3 regions of the Geobacillus sp. FSL K6-0789 genome follow, and region 2 is predicted to be linked to each of the others. Evidence: predicted binding sites of a transcription regulator. Region 2 holds the regulator's gene; each other region holds the start of a gene.
What was found. Region 2 encodes Rex, which represses fermentation and respiration genes when NADH is low (regulators of the CRP and FNR family bind a similar motif). Its sites were predicted from a motif close to TTGTGAAATATTTCACAA; they were not measured.
Positions count from the first base shown of each region.

Region 1: a site for Rex is predicted at 1,494-1,511, ahead of ric (iron-sulfur cluster repair di-iron protein). Genes of this name have one in related genera too.
Region 3: a site for Rex is predicted at 2,757-2,774, ahead of NSQ51_RS03790 (nitrate/nitrite transporter). Genes of this name have one in related genera too.

Region 1 covers NZ_CP151966.1:721,545-725,630, reverse strand. The annotation lists partial or broken gene NSQ51_RS03825 (transposase) at 540-893, shown strand; gene NSQ51_RS03820 (hypothetical protein) at 1,136-1,372, opposite strand; gene ric (iron-sulfur cluster repair di-iron protein) at 1,573-2,280, shown strand; gene moaA (GTP 3',8-cyclase MoaA) at 2,382-3,407, opposite strand; gene modB (molybdate ABC transporter permease subunit) at 3,462-4,086, opposite strand, start outside.
Region 2 covers NZ_CP151966.1:249,738-260,010, forward strand. The annotation lists rRNA gene NSQ51_RS01385 (23S ribosomal RNA) at 1-1,669, shown strand, start outside; rRNA gene rrf (5S ribosomal RNA) at 1,917-2,033, shown strand; gene tsaE (tRNA (adenosine(37)-N6)-threonylcarbamoyltransferase complex ATPase subunit type 1 TsaE) at 2,259-2,717, shown strand; gene tsaB (tRNA (adenosine(37)-N6)-threonylcarbamoyltransferase complex dimerization subunit type 1 TsaB) at 2,714-3,454, shown strand; gene rimI (ribosomal protein S18-alanine N-acetyltransferase) at 3,414-3,866, shown strand; gene tsaD (tRNA (adenosine(37)-N6)-threonylcarbamoyltransferase complex transferase subunit TsaD) at 3,863-4,876, shown strand; gene NSQ51_RS01415 (ABC-F family ATP-binding cassette domain-containing protein) at 5,617-7,548, opposite strand; gene moaC (cyclic pyranopterin monophosphate synthase MoaC) at 7,644-8,132, shown strand; gene NSQ51_RS01425 (redox-sensing transcriptional repressor Rex) at 8,148-8,789, shown strand; gene tatA (twin-arginine translocase TatA/TatE family subunit) at 8,807-8,959, shown strand; gene tatC (twin-arginine translocase subunit TatC) at 8,980-9,729, shown strand; gene NSQ51_RS01440 (YdiK family protein) at 9,794-9,973, opposite strand; gene NSQ51_RS01445 (type II CAAX endopeptidase family protein) at 9,970-10,273, opposite strand, start outside.
Region 3 covers NZ_CP151966.1:711,073-721,345, reverse strand. The annotation lists gene NSQ51_RS03800 (Crp/Fnr family transcriptional regulator) at 59-757, shown strand; gene NSQ51_RS03795 (hypothetical protein) at 772-1,209, opposite strand; gene NSQ51_RS03790 (nitrate/nitrite transporter) at 1,506-2,681, opposite strand; partial or broken gene NSQ51_RS03785 (ABC transporter permease subunit) at 2,970-3,555, opposite strand; gene NSQ51_RS03780 (TIGR04053 family radical SAM/SPASM domain-containing protein) at 3,767-4,885, opposite strand; gene NSQ51_RS03775 (molybdenum cofactor guanylyltransferase) at 5,121-5,699, opposite strand; gene NSQ51_RS03770 (DUF2249 domain-containing protein) at 5,805-6,038, opposite strand; gene NSQ51_RS03765 (IS110 family transposase) at 6,435-7,715, opposite strand; gene NSQ51_RS03760 (hypothetical protein) at 7,940-8,107, shown strand; gene NSQ51_RS03755 (hypothetical protein) at 8,774-9,313, shown strand; gene NSQ51_RS03750 (nitric-oxide reductase large subunit) at 9,635-10,273, opposite strand, start outside.

The sequences.
Region 1 (4,086 bases), 470 kb from region 2:
AAGGTAAAATTCGGTCATGGCAAGGGCGGCTTTCTTATTGCCTTCTTTTTTGTCCCCGTCGCCCTTGACGACTCTTCCGCACCTTTGGCGGGTGTTGGTCAAGGGCGAATCCGGCCCTCCGCATGCCCCACGATGCTCAATGGGATGATCTGTGTGGAGTTTTCATAGAACTTTTGACGCTACCGTTGATTTGGTATTGTCAAAAGTTTATCCTCCACACTCACGGTTTTCTCCTGAGTTTCAACCGTTGGAAGAAAAAAAGTTTGCCACCCCCGTTGTTTTCGGCCATCATTGAGGTAACCCCACACCCAACACCCAAAACAAAGGAGTGACAAGCTTGTCACCTCAATTATTTATTAGCCTATTTGCTCGAAATAATCAAGTCCCAACATCAAATCATTGTCTATTTAATTGGTGCCTTATTAGGAAAATCCTTAAGCCGCAAAGACATGGACGAACCAGTTCGAAAACCGTACCGAAAACTTCAAGTCGATGACCTTCCCATCATCGTTGTCCCAGAAACACTCGACTACCGGCAGCTTTTAGCCGACTACGAAGCCCAGCACGGGATTCCGTTTGACGTCCGCCAAGCGATCGGACTGACCAATGAGGATCCGGTGTCCGAAGAGTTCCGCGCGCTCAAACAAATCATCGAGCGATTCAACCGGACATTTAAAAACTATCGGCCGACTCACGGATTTGGCGCGGAAGAAGGCTCGGTGTCCTTTGTCACGCTGTTTGTGGCGTATTTCCACTTCCTGCGCCCGCACGGTGCACTCGAAGGCCGGGTTCCTGTCGTCATCCCGGAGCTCGCCGATCTGCCCCATATGCCGGCCCGGTGGACGAAGCTGATCGCCATGGCTCAAGATTTCCTCCAACAAGAGGCAGCCTAACTTTTTTGTCCGCCGGAGCCCATGGATCAGAAGAACAGCCGGATTCGGCGAAGAGAACCCTTGACCAACCGAACCTCGTCAAAGGTAAAATTCGGTAAGGGCAAGAGCGGCTTTCCTATGCCCTCTTTTTTGTCCCCGTCGCCCTTGACGTCCCTTTCACACCTTTGGCGGGTGTTGGTCAAGGGCGAATCCGGCTCCAAGGATACCTTACGATGCTCCATGGGATGGCGGATGTGGAGTTTTCATAAAACTTTTGACGCTACCCGATCATACGGCTGGCGGCAACCATATCGTTCTTTCAACGTTGTTGCCATTGGCAGCTGTTTTATGCCTTCTGCCAACTTTTCATCAACGACGCTCGCATCGGCAATATGCCGCAAAATCATCTCCCGCGTTTCGCCAAACAAAGCAGCGGACTGTTCGAGCTCTTGCATCACTTCATCCGCATAGCGGTATTGTTCTTGAATATAGTTTAGCACGTCTTGAGCCCGATTTTCGACTCGATCGATCAGCTGATTTCGTCTCTTTTATTGTACAGGAAAGAAGGGAGCCACTGTTGTGATGTTCATCACATTTCCTTGTTGTCTACTTTTTTCGTTTGTGTGAGATGTGTCACAACGTTGACGTCCAAAACAAGGTATGCTGAAGCTGTAACGATTTGGTGATGGAGGGATCCGAAATGGAACAGCGGTTTACCGAACAATCGTTGATCGGCGATATTGTCACTCAATTTCCGAAAGCAGCGGATTTGTTTAAAGCGCGGCGCATTGATTTTTGCTGCGGCGGACAGCGCCCGTTAAAAGAAGCCATCGAAGAGCGCGGACTTGATGGCGAAGCGCTCCTTCGCGAGCTGAACACCCTTTATGCTGAAGCACAAAACAAGCCGACCGGAAACTGGAGCGAAGCGCCGCTAGCCGATTTGGTCGATCATATCATCAACACGCACCACCGCTATTTGAACGAGGAACTGCCGCAGCTCAGTCCGTATGTCACGAAAGTATTGCGCGTGCACGGCATGCACCATCCGCATCTGTCCCGCGTGCATAAATTGTTTCATGAGTTAAAAACGGAGCTTGAGCAACATCTCATTAAAGAGGAAACGGGCGCATTCCCGCTCATTTTGCAATTTGCCGACAACCCGTCGCCGGAAAACCAGGAGGCGGTCGAGCGGGCCATTCGCGAACTGGTCAATGAACATGACGCAGCCGGCGATTTGATGAAAGAAATTCGTGAAATCACCAACGACTTCACCCCGCCGGAAGACGCGTGCGGCACGTACCGGCTCGTCTACAACCGACTCGCGGCGCTCGAAGACGATTTGTTTACCCACATCCATTTGGAAAACAACATCCTCTTCCCGCGCGTGTTGGCGGCGGTGAAGGCATAAGCAGACGAATCCATTCCCCTATTTCTAAGGTAAAGGCAGGCGCATCGAGCGATAAAAAGCAGGGCTGCTTCTTTGACGAAAAGAGCAGCCCCGTTTCTTTGTTATCCCCCAATATACGACATTTCAATTTTCGGGCGCTGTTTCGCCGTCTCTGCCGTCCGTTCTTCCGAATAGCGGTCTGTCCGCTCGCTCCAAATGGCGGCGATCAACGCCTTCAGCTCTTCTTTCCCCGCGCCGGCGCGCAGTTTGTCTTTCAACGACACGCCCTCAGAAGCAAACAAACACGTGTACAGCTTGCCATCGGCGGAAATGCGCGCCCTCGTGCAGCTTTGGCAAAACGTTTCCGTCACTGAGGCGATAAAGCCGACTTCCACCTCTGTGCCGACGTAGCGATAGCGGCTCGCCACTTCGCCGAAGTACGCTTTTTCAACCGGTTCAAGAGGGTGCATGGCGTTGATTTGTTCATACATCTCTTTTTTCGTCACGACATGGGAATAATCCCAGCCGTTCGTTGTGCCGACATCCATAAATTCAATCAAGCGGAGCGGAATGCCCAAGTCTTTAAAGTAGGCCGCCATCGGCACGATTTGCGAGTCGTTCCATCCTTTTTTGACGACCATGTTCACTTTTACTCCAAGCCCCGCCGCCAGGGCGGCTTCGATGCCTTTCAACACCGGAGCAGAGCCGATGCCAATGCCGTTCATTTTTCGGAAAATGTCATCATCCAACGCATCCAAACTGACGTTGACGCGCTTCAACCCGGCTTCTTTCAACCGCTGCGCCCATTTCACCAAATGAACGCCGTTGGTCGTCAATCCAATATCGCGCAGGCCAGGGAGCGCGGACAGCCGCTCAATGAGCGCATCGAGGTCGCGCCGAAGCAACGGCTCGCCGCCGGTCAGGCGGATTTTTTCAACGCCAAGCTCGACAAAACATTCCACTAAAAGCGCCATTTCGTCAACGGTTAACAGCTGGTCTTCCGCCAAAAAGCGAAAATTCGGCCCGAACACTTCCGCAGGCATGCAATAGACGCAGCGAAAATTGCATTGGTCGATGACCGACAACCGCAAATCGCGAAGCGGGCGGGCGAGGCGGTCGGTGATCTTCACCCGGTCGCGCTCTTCCATGTCGCTCCCTCCTTTCCCTTTCATGGGCCGCGTGATGTTCCAACGGCCTGCTCCTTATCGCTGCCAACGGCCTAGTTTCGCCGCACAGGACAATAAACTAAATGACAATCCAATCGTGACCGCCACCCATGCCCACGCCAACTCCATCCGCCCCGACTCCATCGCCATATAGACAGCGGTGGGGATCGTTTGCGTTTTTCCCGGAATATTCCCGGCAAACATGAGCGTCGCGCCAAACTCCCCCAGGCTGCGGGCAAACGACAGCACCGCCCCGGACAACAAGGCGTTTCTGGCCAGCGGCAGCGAAATATGCCAAAACACTTGGCGCTCATTCGCCCCATCGATGCGCGCCGCTCCTTCAACGGTTGGATCAACGGCTTCCAGACCCGCTTTGGCCGCCTGGTACATGAGCGGAAACGACACAACAACCGCCGCCATCACCGCCGCGCCGGGTGTAAACAGCACCGTTGTGTGAAACCACGTTTCCATCAACTGTCCGATCGGGCTATGCCGCCCAAACAGCACAACAAGCAAAAAACCGACAACCGACGGCGGCAGCACGAGCGGCAACATAAACACCGTCTCCACGATCGTCTTCCCACGAAACCGGCGGCGCGCCATCCACCTCGCCGCCGCTGTTCCAAGGATTGCGACGATCACGCCGGCAAGAAGCGATACG
Region 2 (10,273 bases):
GACCGGAAGGACTGGTGGAGCGCTTAGAAGTGAGAATGCCGGTATGAGTAGCGAAAACAGAGGTGAGAATCCTCTGCGCCGAAAGCCTAAGGGTTCCTGAGGAAGGTTCGTCCGCTCAGGGTTAGTCGGGACCTAAGCCGAGGCCGAAAGGCGTAGGTGATGGACAACAGGTTGAGATTCCTGTACCACCTCCTTCCCGTTTGAGCGATGGGGGGACGCAGGAGGATAGGGCGAGCAGGCGGCTGGAAGAGCCTGTCCAAGCCGCAAGGCTGATCCGTAGGCAAATCCGCGGATTGTAAGGCCAAGCGGTGATGGCGACGGAGTCATCCGGAAGTCCCCGATTTCACACTGCCAAGAAAAGCCTCTAGCGAGGGAAGAGGTGCCCGTACCGCAAACCGACACAGGTAGGCGAGGAGAGAATCCTAAGGCGCGCGGGAGAACTCTCGTTAAGGAACTCGGCAAAATGACCCCGTAACTTCGGGAGAAGGGGTGCTCGTTTGGGTGAAGAGCCCGAACGAGCCGCAGTGAAAAGGCCCAAGCGACTGTTTATCAAAAACACAGGTCTCTGCGAAGCCGAAAGGCGACGTATAGGGGCTGACACCTGCCCGGTGCTGGAAGGTTAAGGGGAGCGCTTAGCGGAAGCGAAGGTGCGAACCGAAGCCCCAGTAAACGGCGGCCGTAACTATAACGGTCCTAAGGTAGCGAAATTCCTTGTCGGGTAAGTTCCGACCCGCACGAAAGGTGTAACGACTTGGGCGCTGTCTCAACGAGAGACCCGGTGAAATTATACTACCTGTGAAGATGCAGGTTACCCGCGACAGGACGGAAAGACCCCGTGGAGCTTTACTGCAGCCTGATATGGAATTTTGGTATCGCTTGTACAGGATAGGTGGGAGCCTGGGAAGCCGGAGCGCCAGCTTCGGTGGAGGCGGCGGTGGGATACCACCCTGGCGATATTGAAATTCTAACCCGCACCCCTTAGCGGGGTGGGAGACAGTGTCAGGCGGGCAGTTTGACTGGGGCGGTCGCCTCCCAAAAGGTAACGGAGGCGCCCAAAGGTTCCCTCAGAATGGTTGGAAATCATTCGGAGAGTGCAAAGGCACAAGGGAGCTTGACTGCGAGACGGACAGGTCGAGCAGGGACGAAAGTCGGGCTTAGTGATCCGGTGGTTCCGCATGGAAGGGCCATCGCTCAACGGATAAAAGCTACCCCGGGGATAACAGGCTGATCTCCCCCAAGAGTCCACATCGACGGGGAGGTTTGGCACCTCGATGTCGGCTCATCGCATCCTGGGGCTGTAGTCGGTCCCAAGGGTTGGGCTGTTCGCCCATTAAAGCGGTACGCGAGCTGGGTTCAGAACGTCGTGAGACAGTTCGGTCCCTATCCGTCGCGGGCGCAGGAAATTTGAGAGGAGCTGTCCTTAGTACGAGAGGACCGGGATGGACGCACCGCTGGTGTACCAGTTGTCCCGCCAGGGGCACCGCTGGGTAGCTATGTGCGGACGGGATAAGCGCTGAAAGCATCTAAGCGTGAAGCCCCCCTCAAGATGAGATTTCCCACCGCGTCAGGCGGGTAAGATCCCTCGAAGATGACGAGGTCGATAGGTCCGAGGTGGAAGCGTGGCGACACGTGGAGCTGACGGATACTAATCGATCGAGGGCTTAACCTAACAAGAAAAGTGGAGGCCGCCTGCTTATCGGCGAGGCGCGCTGGAGGGCCTGCGAGCGGGCTTAGCCCGCCGCAGCAGGACCGAAGCGTCGCGAGCCGATGGCGGCCGGAACTAGACATCGAAAAGCGCAGGCGAGCGGTTCGCCCCGGCTTCTTCCGACGGTTATCTAGTTTTGAAGGAATGACTTTCCTTCTTGACAATATTTATTTTTTAAGTATAATAAATGATGTCGAAACTGAATCGCTTGCCTAGTGGTGATAGCGGAGGGGAAACACCCGTTCCCATCCCGAACACGGAAGTTAAGCCCTCCAGCGCCGATGGTAGTTGGGGCCAGCGCCCCTGCAAGAGTAGGTCGCTGCTAGGCAATCTTATTCACCAGGGAGTAGCAACACGCCTAATTCCCTTTTTCTTTTTGTTTTGCGAGTTTGATCTCAGGACTGCCCGGGAGGCTCAATATAGCCTTAGCAGGGCAGTCCTTTTGTTTTGTATGGCTGTTTTTTTGGCGCCGGCAGTGGCAACGTTGCCGTTCCTTATGGTAAAATTTCAAAAGTGGAAGCAAAGATGATAAAATGGAATAAGGTGGAACACCATGAAGCAGTTTGAACTTACCGTGCATTCTCCGGAAGAGACGAAGGCGGTTGCACGCCGGCTCGGAGAACGGCTTCAGCCGGGGATGGTCATCGCGTTAGAGGGAGATTTAGGTGCGGGAAAAACAACGTTTACGAAAGGGATTGCCGAGGGGCTGGGCATTGTACAAAACGTCAACAGCCCGACCTTCACGATTATCAAGCAGTATGATGGGCGGCTGCCGCTTTATCATATGGATGTGTATCGGCTTGAAGACGAATGGGAGGATCTCGGATTTGATGAATATTTTAACGGTGATGGTGTTGCGGTTGTCGAGTGGGCCCATTTGATTGCGGGGCAGCTGCCTGAGGAGCGGCTGACCGTTTCTTTGTTTCGCCATGGCGGCGATGAACGGAGACTTGTCTTTGAGCCGTCAGGGTGGCGCTATGAACAGCTATGCAAGGAGATTTTTGCGTCATGAAAATATTAGGGATTGATACATCGAATATGCCGCTAGGCATTGCTGTGGCGGATGGGGATGTTATTAAAGGGGAATTCATTACGAGTGTCAAAAGAGATCATTCTGTCCGGACGATGCCGGCCATTGAGTCGCTGCTTCGGCAGTGCGGAATGGCGCCCAATGAGCTTGATTTAGTTGTTGTTGCGAAAGGCCCTGGATCTTATACCGGGGTGCGGATCGGTGTCACCATTGCGAAAACGCTCGCTTGGTCGCTCGGCATTCCGATAGCCGGCGTCTCGAGTTTAGAGGTGCTCGCCGCTAATGGCCGGTATTTCCCCGGTTTGCTCGTCCCGCTGTTTGACGCGCGGCGCGGACAAATTTACACCGGGTTGTACCGGTACGAGGACGGCGCGCTCCGATGCCTTGAAGCGGACCGGATTGTGGCGGCGGACGAGTGGGCCGATCATTTACGCAGACGGGGAGAGGATGTATTGTTCATCGGGGCCGATGCGCCGGTATATAGTGAGCTGTTTCGGAGCCGCTTGGGCGGGCGGTTTTTCATGACGCCGCCGTCGTTGACATTGCCGCGGCCAAGTGAGCTCATCATGCTCGGAAAAGAGAAAGAACATGAGAATCCGCATACGTTTGTGCCGAATTACATCCGTCTTGCGGAAGCGGAAGCGAAATGGCTTGCGAAACAAAAAGGGGACGGGGACGATGGGGATCGATGTGCAATTCCGGCCGATGACCATTCATGATATCGATGAGGTCGTGCAAGTCGAACAGGCGTCGTTTACCGCGCCGTGGAGCCGGGAATCTTTTTATAATGAACTGATGTACAATCGTTACGCGAAATATATTGTCATGGTGCACCGCGGACGGATCATCGGGTATGCGGGGATGTGGCTCGTGATTGATGAAGCGCATGTGACGAATGTCGCTGTGCTGCCACAGTTTCGCGGACAAAAACTCGGCGAAGCGCTTATGCGCCGCCTTATGGAAACAGCCAAGCAGCATGGGGCGGCGACGATGACGCTGGAAGTGCGCGTCTCGAACCATGTCGCCCAGTCGTTGTACCGAAAGCTTGGGTTTCGCAATGGCGGCATCCGCAAACGGTATTATCCGGACAATTTTGAAGATGCGCTAGTGATGTGGGTGAAACTGACATGAATGAAAACGTGCATGTACTAGGTATTGAAACGAGCTGCGATGAAACAGCGGCGGCCGTGGTGAAAAACGGAAAAGAGATTTTATCGAATGTTGTGGCGTCGCAAATGGAAAGCCATCGGCGGTTTGGCGGTGTTGTGCCGGAAATTGCCTCGCGCCATCATGTCGAACAAATTACACTCGTCATGGAGGAAGCGATGCGGCAGGCTGGCGTATCGTTTTCCGATCTTGATGCCATTGCGGTGACGGCCGGACCGGGGTTGGTTGGGGCGCTCCTTGTCGGGGTGAACGCCGCAAAGGCGCTCGCGTTTGCCCACGGGTTGCCGCTTGTCGGGGTGCATCATATTGCTGGTCATATTTACGCCAACCAGCTCGTGGCGGAGATGAAATTTCCGCTGTTGGCGCTTGTCGTTTCCGGCGGGCATACGGAGCTTGTTTACATGGAAGGCCACGGGGCGTTTCAAGTCATTGGCGAGACGCGCGACGACGCTGCTGGTGAGGCGTATGACAAGGTGGCGCGGGCTTTAGGCCTTCCGTACCCAGGAGGACCGCACATCGACCGGCTGGCTCATGAGGGCGAGCCCGTGATTGATTTGCCGCGAGCGTGGCTTGAGGAAGGTTCGTATGATTTCAGCTTCAGCGGCTTAAAATCAGCGGTTCTCAATGCGCTCCACAACGCGAAGCAGCGCGGCGAGGAGATCGATCCGAGACAGATGGCCGCGAGCTTTCAGGCCAGCGTCGTCGATGTGCTGGTGACGAAAACGGTGCAGGCCGCCAAAGAATACGGCGTACGACAAGTGCTGCTCGCCGGCGGAGTGGCGGCCAACCGCGGGCTTCGGGCTGCACTGCAGGAGAAAATGAAAGAGCTTCCCGATGTGGAGCTTGTCATCCCACCGTTATCGCTATGCACTGATAATGCGGCGATGATTGCCGTTGCGGGAACTGTGTTATATCAACAAGGAAAGCGGGCTGATTTGGCGCTCAACGCCAATCCAAGCTTGCCGCTTGTCTAGAAGGTCGGTGATTTAGTACAAAATACTGCTAGCTCCACTTGTTTCTCAATTAGAGAAAAACTGTGGAATCAGCCTTCTTTTTTGGCGAAATGCCGTTGATTTGCTCGTGACAGCAGTTTGTCACCGGCCTTCTAGGAGGTTGGGGATTTCATGAAAAACTGGCCCAAAACGCACTTTTCTCAAGTTAAAAATCCTTTTAAAGAGCGGATCGCTTAGGGCAGGCGGTCTGCTCTTTTTTGTTTGGCAAGCGGAACGGCCGTCGGGTGGGGACTTGTTGTGCATATTTTTATCCATAGGTTGTGGACAATGTGGAAAAGTAAAAAAAACATGATAACGGCGAGGAGTGCAATACACAATCATTTTTTCATAGAGGAAAGGGATTGATTGTGGATAATGTGGTAATAACTTCTGTTTTGCACAGAAAAGTGTGGATTTCTTTGTGGATAATGTGATTAACACAAAAACGGGGCTGACCTAAAAGGTCGCCTGCCTTCAAGATAGGCGCACGTCTAGTGCGGCAGAAACAGCAAGCATATATATGCAACGAAAGAGGGTGTTCCAATCCTTTGGGGACACCCTCTTGTCAGTCATCGTCCTTCACCTAAGAAGCAGCTTTCATGAACAAGGCAAAAGGCTGCTAAACGAGTTGGCCTGTGATCGGCCTGGCGCGGTGATGCGCACGAGCAGTGCACATGAAGCCGCTAGATGCCCGTGTTGGCGTTCCCTGGCAGCGGATTGGCTCAAAACGAGGCGTAGAGCTGTTCCCACTCGGCCAATAACGTTTCAAGCTGCTGTTTCCGCTTTTCGTTTTCTTGCGTGAGCTGCTGCACGGTTTCATAATCGCCGTATACAGACGGGTCGCACAGCTGCTGCTCGGTTTCAGCGATTTGTGCTTCCAGTGCGGCGATCTCGGCTTCGATCTCTTCCAGACGGCGCTGCCGTTGGCGCTGTCGTCTTTTTTCCTCTTTTTCTTGCTCGTATGTGGATTTGGCTGTTTCGCCGCTGTCCGGTGATGCGGGCGGGTGGGAGTCCAGGCGCGCCAATTCGCGCATTTCTTCTTTTTTCGCCACGTAATAGTCATAGTCTCCTAAATATTCGACAAGCCCATCGCCCGAGAGTTCAAACAGCTTTGTCGCGATGCGATTAATGAAATAGCGGTCGTGGGAGACGAACAAGATCGTTCCCGGATAGTCGACAAGCGCCTGCTCGAGCATCTCTTTGCTGTCAAGGTCGAGATGGTTGGTCGGTTCATCCAACAAGAGAACGTTGGCTTTTTGCAGCATGAGTTTGGCGAGCGCCAGGCGTGCTTTCTCTCCGCCGCTTAAGGCGGAAACCGGTTTTAAGACGTCGTCGCCGGAAAACAAAAAGTTGCCGAGCACGGTGCGAATTTCTTTTTCGGTTTTGTCCGGGTAGGCGTCCCACAACTCGTCGAGCACTCGTTTGTTTGTCGACAGTTCCGCCTGGTTTTGGTCGTAATAGCCGATTTTCACATTTGCACCGTACCGGAGCTTTCCGGATTGGACTGGGAGCTTTCCGGCGATCGTCTTCAACAATGTCGACTTGCCGATGCCGTTTGGTCCGACCAAGGCGACACTCTCCCCCCGTGTTATGCGAAAGCTGATTTGGCGGATGACCGGTGCGCCTTCGCGATAGCCGGCGGTCAATTGCTCTGCGGTGAGCACCTCATGGCCGCTCGGCCGCTCAATCGCAAAAGAAAAAGAAGCTGATTTTTCATCTCCGGCCGGGCGTTCAAGCCGCTCCATTTTTTCGAGCTGCTTTCGCCGGCTTTGCGCCCGTTTCGTTGTCGAGGCGCGGGCGATGTTGCGCCGGATGAAGTCTTCGAGGCGGGCGATTTCCTCCTGTTGCTTTTCGTATCGTTTTAGCTCTTGTTCGTATTGCTCGGCCCGAAGCTCCAAATAGCGGCTGTAATTGCCGCTATACCGCTTAAGCGTCGCGTTGGACAGCTCGTACACTTCGGTGACGACTTTGTCCAAAAAGTAGCGGTCATGGGAAACGAGCAGAACGGCGCCGGGGTATGCCTGTAAATATTGCTCGAGCCATGTGAGCGTATCGAGGTCCAAATGGTTCGTCGGCTCGTCTAAAATAAGCAAGTCCGGCTTGGCCAACAGCAGTTTTCCAAGGGCGAGCCGCGTCCGCTGTCCGCCGCTTAGCGAGGAAACGGGCGTTGTTTGGTAATCGTATGACGAAAATTGCAGCCCGTGCAAAACAGAGCGGATGTCGGCTTCATACTGATAGCCCCCTTGTTCTTTGTATTGCTCTTGCAAGTTGTCATACGCTTGAAGCGTTTTTTCGTAGCGGGACGGATCGGCGAGCAGATCCGGGTCGCCAAGCTGGGCGCCGAGCTCTGCTAGCTGCGCTTCGATCGCCCGGAGCGGCGCGAATACGTCCAGCATCTCGTCCCAAATGGAGCGTGACGAGTCGAGCCCGCTGTTTTGCGCCAAATAGCCGATTTTGATATGGCTTGGCTTGATGATTTCACCGCTGTCGGAAGAAAGTTCGCCGGCGATGATCTTCAGCAGCGTCGATTTGCCTGCGCCGTTGCGGCCGACAAGAGCAATGCGGGCGCGGGACTGTATTTCTAGTTTTATATTCGATAAAATAAGGTCAGCGCCAAAATATTTCGTGATTCCATTCACTTGCAAAATGATCATGTCCGTCACCTCGCGAATAGTTTAACGTAAGTCGCGAAAACGGTCAAAGACAGATAACGAAAAATGGTGTATAGTGATAAATGGAGGAGATTGTCTTGTCATCGTTTACGCATTTCAATGAACAAGGCCGGGCGAAAATGGTCGACATTACGAACAAGGAAGATACGATCAGGATAGCGGTGGCGAGAACGAGCGTCACCGTCAATGAAGAGATTTACGAAAAGATGACGAACAATGCCATTGAGAAAGGTGATGTGCTGGCGGTAGCCCAGGTGGCCGGGGTCATGGCGGCGAAAAAAACGGCCGATCTTATTCCGATGTGCCATCCGCTTATGTTAAAAGGCGTCGATATTGCCTTTGCTTGGGAAAAAGAGGCGGAAGCGTATAAACTTGTGATTACCGTGACGGTCAAAACGAAAGGGAGCACAGGAGTGGAGATGGAAGCGCTGACGGCGGCTTCGGTATGCGCATTGACTGTGTACGACATGTGCAAATCGCTCGATAAAGGAATGACGATCGGTCCAACGTATTTGGTCGAAAAAACGGGCGGGAAGTCCGGCCATTATCGACGGAAAACCGATTAGCTGGGGGATGAAACGATGAGCAACGAACAACCGAAAATCCCGCAGGCGACTGCCAAGCGTCTGCCGTTATACTATCGGTTTTTGAAAAATTTACATGCCTCAGGGAAGCAGCGCGTGTCCTCCGCCGAGCTGAGCGAGGCGGTGAAAGTCGATCCGGCGACAATTCGCCGCGACTTTTCGTATTTTGGCGCGCTTGGCAAAAAGGGATACGGGTATAATGTCAATTATTTGTTGTCGTTTTTCCGCCAGACGCTTGAAGAGGATGAGGTGACCGAAGTCGCCTTGTTTGGCGTCGGCAATTTAGGCACCGCCTTTTTAAACTACAACTTTTCGAAAAATAACAACACGAAAATTGTCATGGCGTTTGATGTCGATGAACGGAAGGTCGGAACGACAGTCGGCGGGGTGCCGGTCTATCATCTCGATGAGCTGGAGGAGCGGCTTCGCGGCGACATTCCGATCGCGATTTTAACCGTGCCGGCCGCCGCGGCTCAAGCGCTGACCGACCGCCTTGTCGCGCAAGGAATTAAAGGCATTTTAAACTTTACTCCGGCGCGGTTGAACGTGCCGAACCATATTCGTGTCCATCATATCGATTTAGCCATTGAGCTGCAGTCGCTCGTCTATTTTTTGAAAAACTATCCATCGCCATCGTAAAAAGGAGAGAACAACACATGAAATATTTGTTGCTCGTTCTTGTCATTTTGTTGCTGTTTGGCACGAAAAAGCTGCCGGAGTTGGGGCGGTCGTTCGGCCAGTCGCTTCGCGAGTTTAAAGACGCCACAAAAGGGCTCGCTGATGACGAAGAAACGAAAACCGACCGATGACAAGGCAGGATGGGGAAACGATGAATGACAAAGAAATGTCCGTGTATGAACACCTCGGAGAGCTGCGGAAACGGCTGATCATCGTGCTTCTCTTTTTCGTTGCGGCGCTTGTAGCCAGCTTCTTTTTTGTCGATGACGTCATTGTGTATTTGCAGCACACTGCGGAAGCGAAACAGCTGACGATGAACGCGTTCCGCCTCACCGATCCGATTAAAGTGTATTTTCAGTTTGCCTTTGTCATCGCCGCTGTACTGACTGCTCCGGTGCTGTTGTATCAAATTTGGGCGTTTGTCAGTCCGGGGCTGTATGAAAAAGAGCGGAAAGCAACGCTCAGCTACATTCCAGCATCGATCATTCTATTTTTAGCCGGGGTTGGTTTTGCGTATTTCGTCTTGTTTCCATTTGTCGTCCGGTTTATGAATCAGCTGGCGGAACGGCTCGGCATTCAACAGATGATCGGCATTAATGAATATTTTCAGTTTTTGCTGCAGCTCGTGCTGCCGTTTGGCATCGTGTTTCAGCTGCCGATTGTTGTCCTGTTTTTCACCCGCTTAGGGCTTATTACGCCGCAGCTTCTTGTTCGCATCCGCAAGTATGCGTATTTGGCGCTGCTTATTTTAGCGGCCGCCATTACGCCGCCGGATGTGTTGTCGCAAGTGATCGTCATGATTCCACTGACGCTTTTGTATGAGGGGAGCATCTGGGTTGCCAAAATCGGCTATCGAAAGGCGCAATTAGCGGCGGAGGAAGGAAGCGGCGATCCATATTGAGGGCAGCATCAAGAGGACGGTTCATACGGCGCCAGGCAAAAACCCTCCCCCAATGGGGAGGGTTTTATTGTCTCGGTGTGAAGAACAAGCGAAAGGCGGTGCCGAAATCAAAAGCGGCCAGCGCCGCCAACGCGATGGTTGAGACGTTCCAAATCGTTTCATGAACGCTTTCGATCGCCAAATACGTAAACAGGAAGCCCAAGATGAAATACGGAACAGAAAACAGCCGCGGATGGCGCGTCATAGCCAAATCCTCCAAATGGCCAGCGGCAGTTCCGCTTGGCGCATCATGTTTTCCAATTCATCAGCCAACAAAATTTGAACGGCAACGACAAACGTGTTCATTGCTACATGGGCGAACATCGGCACGAAAATGCGTCCGGTTTTGGCGTATAAAAAGGCGAACACCATCCCCATGGATGTGTACAAAAGCAAATGCTCCGGCTCCATGTGGGCGAGAGCAAACAGAAGCGAGCTGGCCAGCGCTGCCAACCAAAAGTTGTATTTTTCATAAAGCGAGCCAAAAATGATTTTGCGGAAGATG
Region 3 (10,273 bases), 460 kb from region 2:
CTCTCCCGCTGTGATGATTTTTACAATAGAAATAGCTGAATGAATGGAGGGGCTATCGATGGAAGCTGCAGTGAATGGATATTTTCCCCATTTACGTTCTTTGTTGCAATCGTCGAAAAAAGTGATTCCACTTCGCAAGCACTCCTTTTTGTTCCAAGAAGGGATGCCGGCCAATGAGCTGTACTTGATTCTTTCCGGCAAAGTGCAAGTGAGCAAAATTTGCCCGAACGGAAAAGAAATGTGCTTCCGCATTTGCGGAAGCGGGGAAATCGTCGGCGAGCTGACGCTGTTTACGAACGATGCACGCTACTTGTTGACGGCCAAGGTAATAGAGCCAGGCGAAGCGGCAGTCATAAACAAAGAGGAACTGGAACAGCAGCTGCTGATCAATCCGCCCCTTACCCTTGAATATATGCGCTGGATCAGCAAGCATGTCCGGCGGACGCAGATGAAGTTTCGCGATCTTATCATGCACGGCAAAAAAGGGGCGCTCTATTCAACACTCATTCGTTTATGCAACAGTTATGGCGTCCCGCTTGAAGATGGAAGCATCTTCATTGACGTAACGTTAAAAAACCAAGACTTGGCCAACTTTTGCGGCACGACGCGCGAAAGCGTCAACCGGATGCTCAATGCGTTAAAACAGGAAGGGATTATCTCGATGAAGCGGGGGAAAATTACGGTTCATGATTTAAACTATTTGAAAACGGAAATTCAATGCGAAGACTGTCCGGCGGATATTTGTTGCATTGAGTGAGCGGTGCACCGTAGTTAGGGGTCTGTCTGATCGTTCCCCTTCGATACACAGCAACGACCAAGCCATTTTGGCGCGCTGATTAGAAGAACGCCCGACCGACCGTTGTTCGCGGCCTGCCGGACGCTCTCTTTTTTTCGATTGTGATGCGAATCACTTCTTTTTCTTTTCACCGCCGTATAATACGTTTTCCCTTTGTCAATTTCAATGTCAGTGATTTGCGCCGTCATTTCAACGCGGACGTCATGCAGACCGATCCGCTCCATTTTCAACGGCACCGGTGCTTGGTTCAATCCTTTATGCGCCGCTAACATGTTCGCAGCAGACTGTTGCGTAGTTGCCGCTGTTCCGTTTTTATTTTCCGCCTTTGCCTCTCCTCCTCCCCCGTTGCTGCATGCGGCCAAACGCGATGCAACCAACGCAACTGACAACAACGTAGACACATTTCGTTTCACTGTTTTCCCCCCCTTCAGTTGATTTGATTTACACCTTCAGCGTACGCCATTTCTGCCTTTTCCCCTAGTGATTTGTATCACCAAGGAGCGGCCATGTTTGAAAAGTTCGTGAAATAATGAGCAATAAATATTCGCAATGTAGCAACCGTAACGAATGTAGCCCTATTCACTAACGGAGAACGACCTTCCTCTTTGCGGATCGCCATTTTCCATCCTTTCGTTGAACTTGTACCTCCGCAAACCAAAAAGAGGCCAAAAGCATATGCTTTTGGCCTCTTTGGATCTGGAATCGGGTTTTACGATGCGTATCGCTTCGTCGGTTCGCCGGCTTTTTTGCCAAATACGAGCCGGTTCAGCAAGAAGCAAATAAGGGCAAACAAGCTAAGGAGCAGAAAACCGAGCACGTACGAACCTGTTGCATCTTTCAGGATCCCCATGACAATCGGCGGAAAAAAGCCGCCAAGTCCGCCCCAGGCACCGACAAGGCCGGTGACGGCGCCCGTTTCGGCTGGGAACAGCTGCGGCACGAGTTTGAACACCGCACCGTTGCCCAGCCCAGACATCACGGCCACAAACAAACAAGCCGCTGTCATCACCCAAATATTTTCCATTCCAAACGCGATCACCAACGCGCCGATTGTCATTCCAGCGTAGACGAACGTCAACACCCGTTCAGCTCCGATTTTATCGCCAAGATAGCCGCCGACTGGCCGCGCGAGCGTAGCGAGTACAGTAAACCCAGCCGCGCGCATCCCAGCATCCACTGGCGTCAACCCATACAAGTCAACGAGCAGCGACGGCAAGTAAATGCCGAAAGCGACAAACGCCCCGAACGTAACAAAGTAAAAGAGCGACAACGTCCACGTATGTTTATATTTCAATACCGACAGCGATTCACGCACCGTTTTTTGTTGTTTCGGTTTCGGCATATCCGGTGTGAAAAACCAAACGAGAACGAGCATGACGACAACCGGAATGATCATCCCCCAAAAAGCCCAAGGCACACCAAACGCTGCGGCAATCGATGGAACGGAAAACGAAGCAACCGCCGTGCCGATGTTGCCTATCGAGTTAATCCCAAGCGCCGTCCCTTGCTTTTCCGGCGGAGTCAAGCGGGAAACGAACGTCATCGAAATGGCGAACGACGTTCCGGCCATGCCGATGAAAAACGCCCAAAACAGAAGCATCGCATACGAATCTGCAAACCCTGCGCCAACAAGCGGAATGACAAGAAACAAGAGCAGCAGCGAAAACAGCCTGCGCCCGCCGATCCGGTCCGTCCAAATGCCAAGCGGCACACGCATGATCGAGCCAAGCAGCACCGGAATGGCGACCAAAATGCTTTTTTGCGTCGATGTCAGCCCGTACATTTGCTGAAACGTACTCGCAAGCGGCGAAAACACGGCCCACACGGCGAATGAAAACAACATGGCGAACGTCGTAATCGGCAGCAGCGCCTTTTGTTTATTCATGAAAAGCCCCTCCCAAACTTTCAAAATTTGTGACGCTGTTTGTACTTCCATCATACACAGGAAAAGGAAACAGATTTGTGAGGCTTATCACATTCTTGCCTGTTGTCACCATTTTGCCACAAGCGTTGTCACGGTTTTGTCACATCCAAAAAAAGAAAAAGCCCGTCCCCAAAAGGAACGGACACGATTTGGCAGAACGTTTTTCACATCCGAACGATAAGAAACGCTGTTGGGCGCACACATCTCTTCCGCCCCGTCTACGGAAACAACTTGTTTTCTCACCCACTCCGCCCGTATCTCCTGCCTCATAAACAACCAATACGCGATCGCAAAGCAGATGAGAGTGGCGGCAATGAGCGCGGTCACCTGCGGCCAAATGAGCAGCAAACTTTGCGAGAATGGCAAGGGGGTCTCAACAGCGCCGGCCGTTTGCTCCACCGTGACGATCCCTAGCGTTCGGACGTCCGGCGAAAAAGGCGGTTGTTGATTCATTGAACAAGTAGCTCGGCGACAATCTCATGAGACCAAGCACCAACTCTTGACGGCCGACCGCCTGCTCGACGGACGTAATGGCATCAAACTGCAAAAACGATTTCGCAAACACTTCCACGATCATCGAGTAGAAAAGATTGAAAAACAGCCAAACGGCCATCGACGACAACGCGGATGTCGCCGCCTGGCGGAAGACGACGGAAAACAAAATGCCGAGATTCAGCCAAAAGGCGATATACACAAGACATAACAACAAAAAGCAGACCATGCGGGCAAACTCTTCGAAAGTAGGCGGAATCACCAAGACCAAAATGCCCAACGCCATCACGAGCAGGCCGAGCGAAAGAAACAAAACAGCATTCAACAACAGCGCAGCGACAAACACCAAAAGGAGGAAGCGCGGCGCCGACCGGGCCCGAGACCTTTATAGTCGAGTTGAACCACGAATGATCTTTCAACAAAAACGGGGAAGGGCGCCTGCTCCTCCCCCGTATGTTTTGAACACACATCCAACATCCGCCGCATGCGCCCGGGCAACCATCTCACGAACGCCGTAGCGCCGTCATTTTAAGCGGCTGTTTTTCACCGCCTTCTTACCGTTGGCTTCGCTCTTTTGTCCGCAGCGCCTTTGGAATGTAAACACAATACGGCTCGCTTTCCAAATAGTCGCCCGTTACAGCGTAAGCGCGTGAACGAGAGCCGCCGCACACATATCGGAACTCGCAGACGCCGCATTTTCCTTTATATTTGTCCGGATTGCGCAAGTCTTGGAAAATCGGCGAGTGTCGGTAAATGTCCGCCAGCGGCGTTTCCCGGACGTTCCCGGCTTTGACCGGCAGCAGCCCGCTCGGATAGACGTCGCCAATATGGGAAATAAAGACGAAACCGTTGCCGTCGTTTACTCCTTTCGGCGCGCGGCCGAGCCCGTCGACTTGTCCGGTCAACCCTTGGTTCAACACATCTTCGTAACGGATGCCGCCTTTTGTCGCTTTTCCTTCGCGCATTTTCGCCTGCAGCACAACGCGGCGGTAATGCTGGCCGGCTGTCGTTTTAATGTCAAACGGAACGCGCTTGCTCGTTTCATACAACCAGCGGAACACCCGCTCATGCTCGATGGGGGAAATCATGTCCTCCTCCTTCCCCCTGCCTGTCGGCACAAGGAAAAAGACGCTCCAAAGGACGCATTTCATCTTCTCAACCAATTCCGCCATTTCATCAAGCACATGAACGTTGTATCGCGAAATGACGGTGTTGATTTGCACGGGAATGTCGAGCTCATGCAAGTATTGAATCGCACGGATCGTCAAATCAAACGAGCCGCTCACGCCGCGGAAATGGTCGTGAATCTCGGCGTTCGGCCCGTCAAGGCTAAATGCCCAGCGCGACAGGCCGACCTCTTTTGCTTTGCGGATCGCCTCTTTCGTCACGTTCGGCGTCGCGCTTGGCGTCATTGACACGCGCAGCCCTTTATCGATCGCATATTTCGCTAAATCGTACACATCCGGACGCATGAGCGGATCGCCGCCCGTAAAGACGAGCATCGGCTGATCCATCGCGTAAATCTCATCGATCAGTTTTTTCCCTTCCTCAAACGTCAACTCGCGCGGATCGCGATGGTATTGCGCTTCGGCGCGGCAATGAAGGCACTTGAGTTGACAAGCTCTCGTCAATTCCCAAATCACAATAAACGGATTTTCATTAAAATCGCGCATTGCGGCCCCCTCCTTGGCCTCCATTGTACCGCAACATTCAGGCGCGTTATGTGATATCGATCACATCCACAGCAAAGCCACAACAGAGGGCGATCGTACCATGGGCGAAGATGACAGCCATCTGAACAGGCGGTATAATATATTGACCCGACATACGCCCAAAAAGTAAAGCAAGGATGGCTCTTCTGATTGAAAAAAAGTATATGCTATGTCTGCTTCGGCCACAATTCCCCCTTCACCGGTACTCTCCCTCCGTATTGACATTGCGCCATACGGTTTCATCCGCGGCAAGCTGTTGGGCGTCAACATAGCGGACGCGGGCGCGGTCAATAAGCGAGATCATCCGCCGTTCGCCGGCATCAAGCAGCTCGGCGATCACGGAGCGAAGCCGTCGGTGGTATAAGGCGACCAATGGTTCGGGACGGACGCCATGGAGCGGGACGATGGCGTCAAACATCGGATCAATATAGGAAGCAAGCCGCTCTGTCACTTCCCGCCGCATGTACGGCATGTCGCACGGCAAGACGAACACCCAATCCGCTCGGCTCTGTTCCATAACGGTGTAAAGGCCGGCCAGCGGCCCACAGCCGCGGCAGCGCTCGACATCGAGCAGCACCGGGATATCCGTTTGGCGGCGGAATTCATCGACAAGCGACGGGTGGCTGACGATATACAATTCATCCGCGATCGGATCGAGCGCCGCGACCGACCAAGTGAAAAACGGGGCGCCTTCGTGCAGCGCAAACGCCTTCGGCCGCCCGAACCGGCGCGACTGGCCGCCGGCGAGCACCGCTCCGGCAATGGCTCGTTTCATCTCTATCCCCTCTTTCCGAACATCATCTGTCCCTACCGTACCATACGAACCGGCGAAAAAAAAAGATTTCCGCCTGTCGACGGAAATCCCTATGGAGCGGATGATTTATTTTTTGCCGATGGCCACCCGCCATACGTCCGGCCCTTCCTCTAAGTACTCCCATGTAAACTGATCCGGACGCTCCATCATGAATTGGTATTGCAGCGGACGCGGGTCATGGTCATTCGTCAGCTCCATCACTTCCCCCGGCTTCAAATTGTCAAACAGCCGAAAAATTGCCGGATGGCGATCGCGCGGCGGATAGTCCGGGGCGTGGATTTTGGCAGCAAATTGGTTCATAACATTGGCCTCCCTCTAGAAATGTTGATGTATCAAGGCTTTTCGGCCCCTCAGGGGTGTCCAAAAAATATTTTTCGACAAAATCCCTTACATCCTTTTTCAGTTTTGTGGATATCTTACAGACCTAGGGTGCGCTTCGCGGCCACGGCTGGGGATATTTTCCTGCCGTGGGGGGAAGCATATTCGATGCACCCTTTGGATCTCCGCGTCGCTGATGAGGACGAACCCTCCCATGTCTCCGGGCGTCTTCGCGCCAACATTCCCTCGTTCGGTCTCGTCATCAGGCGGAGGCCGGCCAAGCTCCTTTAGGGACTCAAGGTCGAATGGATGAAATCACGCCAGCTTCTCCGGTGTCATCTCGTTGTCCAACGATTCTTCCGTTCGCAGGGGGAGGCCTTAGGCCGCCCGTTGCACCTGGGACAAGACGTCCTGTTTCATTCGCTCCGCGTCAAACGCTTGTTTCTTCGTACAAATCGCAAACAGCACATTCAACAGCTTCCGGCACAAGGCGACGATGGACTGCTTTCCGGTCAGCGGATTGACGGATCGGGTCGTATAATACTCATGCAGCTCGCGAAACGCCTCGTTATGCCGAATCAGCGGAATCATCGCCCGAAACAGCACCGAGCGCAACCGTTTCCGTCCCCGTTTGGAGATGTGCTTTTGCCCTTTGCGCTGGCCGGAGGAGTTCTCCTTGAGCGTCAGGCCCGCCAACTTCACCAATTGGCGCGGGTCCCGATAATGGGCGAAGCTGCCGATCTCCGCCAGCAGATCGATGATCGTGGCGTCTCCCAACCCGTCGACCGTTTTCAACCATTGGTACTCCATCGTCGTTTGAACCAATGCCTTCAACTCGGCGTCCAGTGCAGCGATCTCCGCCTCCAATTGGCGGTATCGGCGGACGAGCGCGGCGATCTCAAACCGGGCCATCGCTGTCCCTTCCGTCACCCCAATCGAGTCCTTCGCGGTGTTGATCAACGCCTGAATTTTGGCCTTCTGCGGGCATTTCATCCCTTTGCTTTGCCGGTACACCTCGATGAGCTCCTCGGCGGTCCGACCGGCCATATCAGCCGGAAGCGGCGTCCACTCCAACACCGAAAGCGCCGTTTTCCCCAAGTCACGAAACACGGTCCAAAACTCTGGAAAATACCGATCCGTCCAGCGGACGATCGCGTTTTTCACCGCCGTCTGTTCCTTGCGGAGCTTCTCTTTGAGCGTGCTTCCCACGCGCAAATCGGCTTCGATCTCGTGCAGCAGCCGGGGAACGAGGAATCGTCCGTCTTTTGCCAGTCTGGCAATGACCAGGGCGTCTTTGGCGTCGTGTTTCGTCGGCAGGTTGTCATCGAGTTCTTTCGACCGGCACACATGCGCCGGGTTGACCATGACCAACGGGATCCCGTGCTCCTCGAGGAAGTAGGCCAGGTTCAACCAGTAGTGCCCGGTCGGCTCCACCGCGACGATCACCTCTGACTTCCCAAACGCTTGCATCGCCTCCTGAATCGCTTTATACAGCTGCTGAAACCCCTCTTTCGACTGGAAGATCGGGAACGACTTGCGAAGCACGCGCCCCCGGTCATCCACGAAGCAGGCGTAGTGGGTTCGTTTCGCGATATCGATGCCCACGACAAGCGTTTGTTCCGTAACTTGATCAATTTTATAGTTTTGTGTACAATTCATCTGAAGTCCTCCTTGGTATGGTGAGTGATGTGGTTGACACCCCTGCATCATACCAAGAGGGCTTTTTTTGATCAAGTCCCCGGAAAAGCTCCTAACGGGAATGCTCCTTTGTAGTATAATGAATTATATACTTTATCATAACCGCTTGAACCTTGGGGGGGTAGTGACGAGCGTCACAGCCCGAAGGTGAACATGTTCAATCCCCATGAAAGGAGAAATGGCGGTTGGAAGAGCTTGTTGGCTTTTGCGCGCAATGCGGCAAGCCGATCCATTGTCTGCATGGGTTTTTAAACGGCGTCGTCAGCCGAGAAACAGAGACGTTGTACTGCTTTCCATGCCATGACAAGCAAAAGGAAACCGAACACACCACGCCGGACAAATGCCACAAGTGATTGAAAACGTTCACAAATGAAAGGGGGCTGACCCAAAAATCCACTAACAAGTGGACTTTTGGAGCCAGCTCTTTCTTTTTTAAATCGTACATTGATCATGAACGATTCCGATTAAATCCCTTGTTTCTCCCTATTATTAAAGAAAGGAAGTTCGATTTTCTTAAAAACAATGTCGCTGCCGGGATTAACATGACCGTACGGGCTAAAACGCACTCCTTTTCCTGGACGGATACAAAGCGACAATGACACAAAACGTTATTTTCAAATTTCTACGAATCATTTATAATATGAATGGGGAACGATTGTCCTCATTTGTTCTGCGCTACAATCCCATCCCTTTCCTCAACTACTTACTCTACACGTTCGTTTCCCCAGTCCTCAAAAGAAAGGAGCGATTCATCATCACTCGCTTTTCCAGGGCTGCTATATATCTCCTGAATCCGTGATAAAAACGCGTTCAAACTGCTGAGAAAGCTTGATAAATCAACAAATATCACACTTTTTGCTTTTCACTCAATAAGTGAACATCCGAAACTGGGCTAAACCCTTGATATGATTACGTTTTCCGGTGCTTTTGATGAGCTGCTGTCACGGATTCAGGTATCTTATTAGAAGGGAGGATTTTCCTCGGAAGAGATATTGAACCAAATTTTGGACAAGCTCCAAATGATCGAACATGAAGTAAGCGATATCAAAACAAACATGGCAACGAAACAGGAGCTCGAAGAAGTGAAGCAAAACTTCACAACAGAGCTTGAGGATATTAAAGCCAACATGGCAACGAAACGAGAACTTGAAGAAGTGAGGAATCGTTTCACAAAAGAGTTCGAAGATATTAGAACCAACATGGCCACTAAACAAGAACTCGAAGAAGTGAAGCATAGTTTCACAAAAAAGATCGAAGACATTAAAGCCAACATGGCCACCAAGCAAGAGCTTGAAGACATTAAAACCAACATGGCCACCAAGCAGGAGCTTGAGGACGTAAAGAACAACCTAATGAAAGAATTAGATCATGTCAAAGCCAATATGGTCACAAAGCAAGAATTTGTTTTCCTCCAACAAGCAGTGCTTGAAACAAATGAAATCGTTAAGAAAATAGAACAAAACATGGAAAAGCACGAACGGATTTTAGATCTTCTTTCTAGGCGTTCGATTGAACACGAAGCGGCAATTTCCAGCATTCGTCTTATAAAGACAACATGAGCAAGGAGGAAGCATCTCTCCTTGCCTTTCTGAGGTGCGGCCGCCTTTATAGTAAAGGAAGAAACATCTCCATCGGAATGCGTTCGACCATTTCGTAAACTACATGAGCCATATGATCCAGTGGAATGATATCGCCTGGCAACGTGAGATGATTCATGGTACACTCTTCAAAAATTATGATGATGTTTCATAAACGAATCGCTCCTTTTCCAGTGATAGTGGTTATGGTAACTCTATTCTGCCAGAAAACGAACGATATTTTGGTGTAAAAAAGGGGCTAATTCCAAAACGCATTCGCGTTTTTGGTCAGCCCCGTTTTGGTTATTCTTCCTCCGCCAAATTCGCCACCGGCAGCTCTTCCCCTTCGCCGTGCGTTGGCTTGCGCAAATGGAACAGCACCTTGATGGCGAAAACAAGCAACGCAACGACGCCGATCAAAAAGATCGTATCCGGAACAAAGCGGACAAGCAGCAAGTTTTGTACGACGTCTTGTTGCAAGAACGAAGGCGAACGGGACGCCCAATAGCCGTGTTCAAACGCTTCTTTGATTTGCAGCACCCCAACCGGGAGAAGCGTGATGAGAACCATGCCAGCCAGGCCGATGTTCAGCATCCAGCAAGAGAATTTCAGCCATTTGTCGTTCCATGCTTCCGGTTTGACGATGTTGCGCAGCGAGTAAAGAAGCACGGCGATCGCAAACATGCCATACACGCCCATCATCGCCGCATGGCCGTGGGTCGGCGTTAAGAATTGCCCGTGTTCAAAGTAGCTGACCGCCGGCAAATTGATGAGAAAGCCGAACACCCCGGCGCCGACCAAGTTCCAGATCGCTGTGGAGATCAAAAACCAGAATGTGGCCTTATACGGGAAGTTGACCCCGCCGTCGCGCATCATTTTATATTGTTCGTACGCTTCTAAAATAAGGAGCGTAAGCGGAATGACCTCGAGCGCCGAGAACAC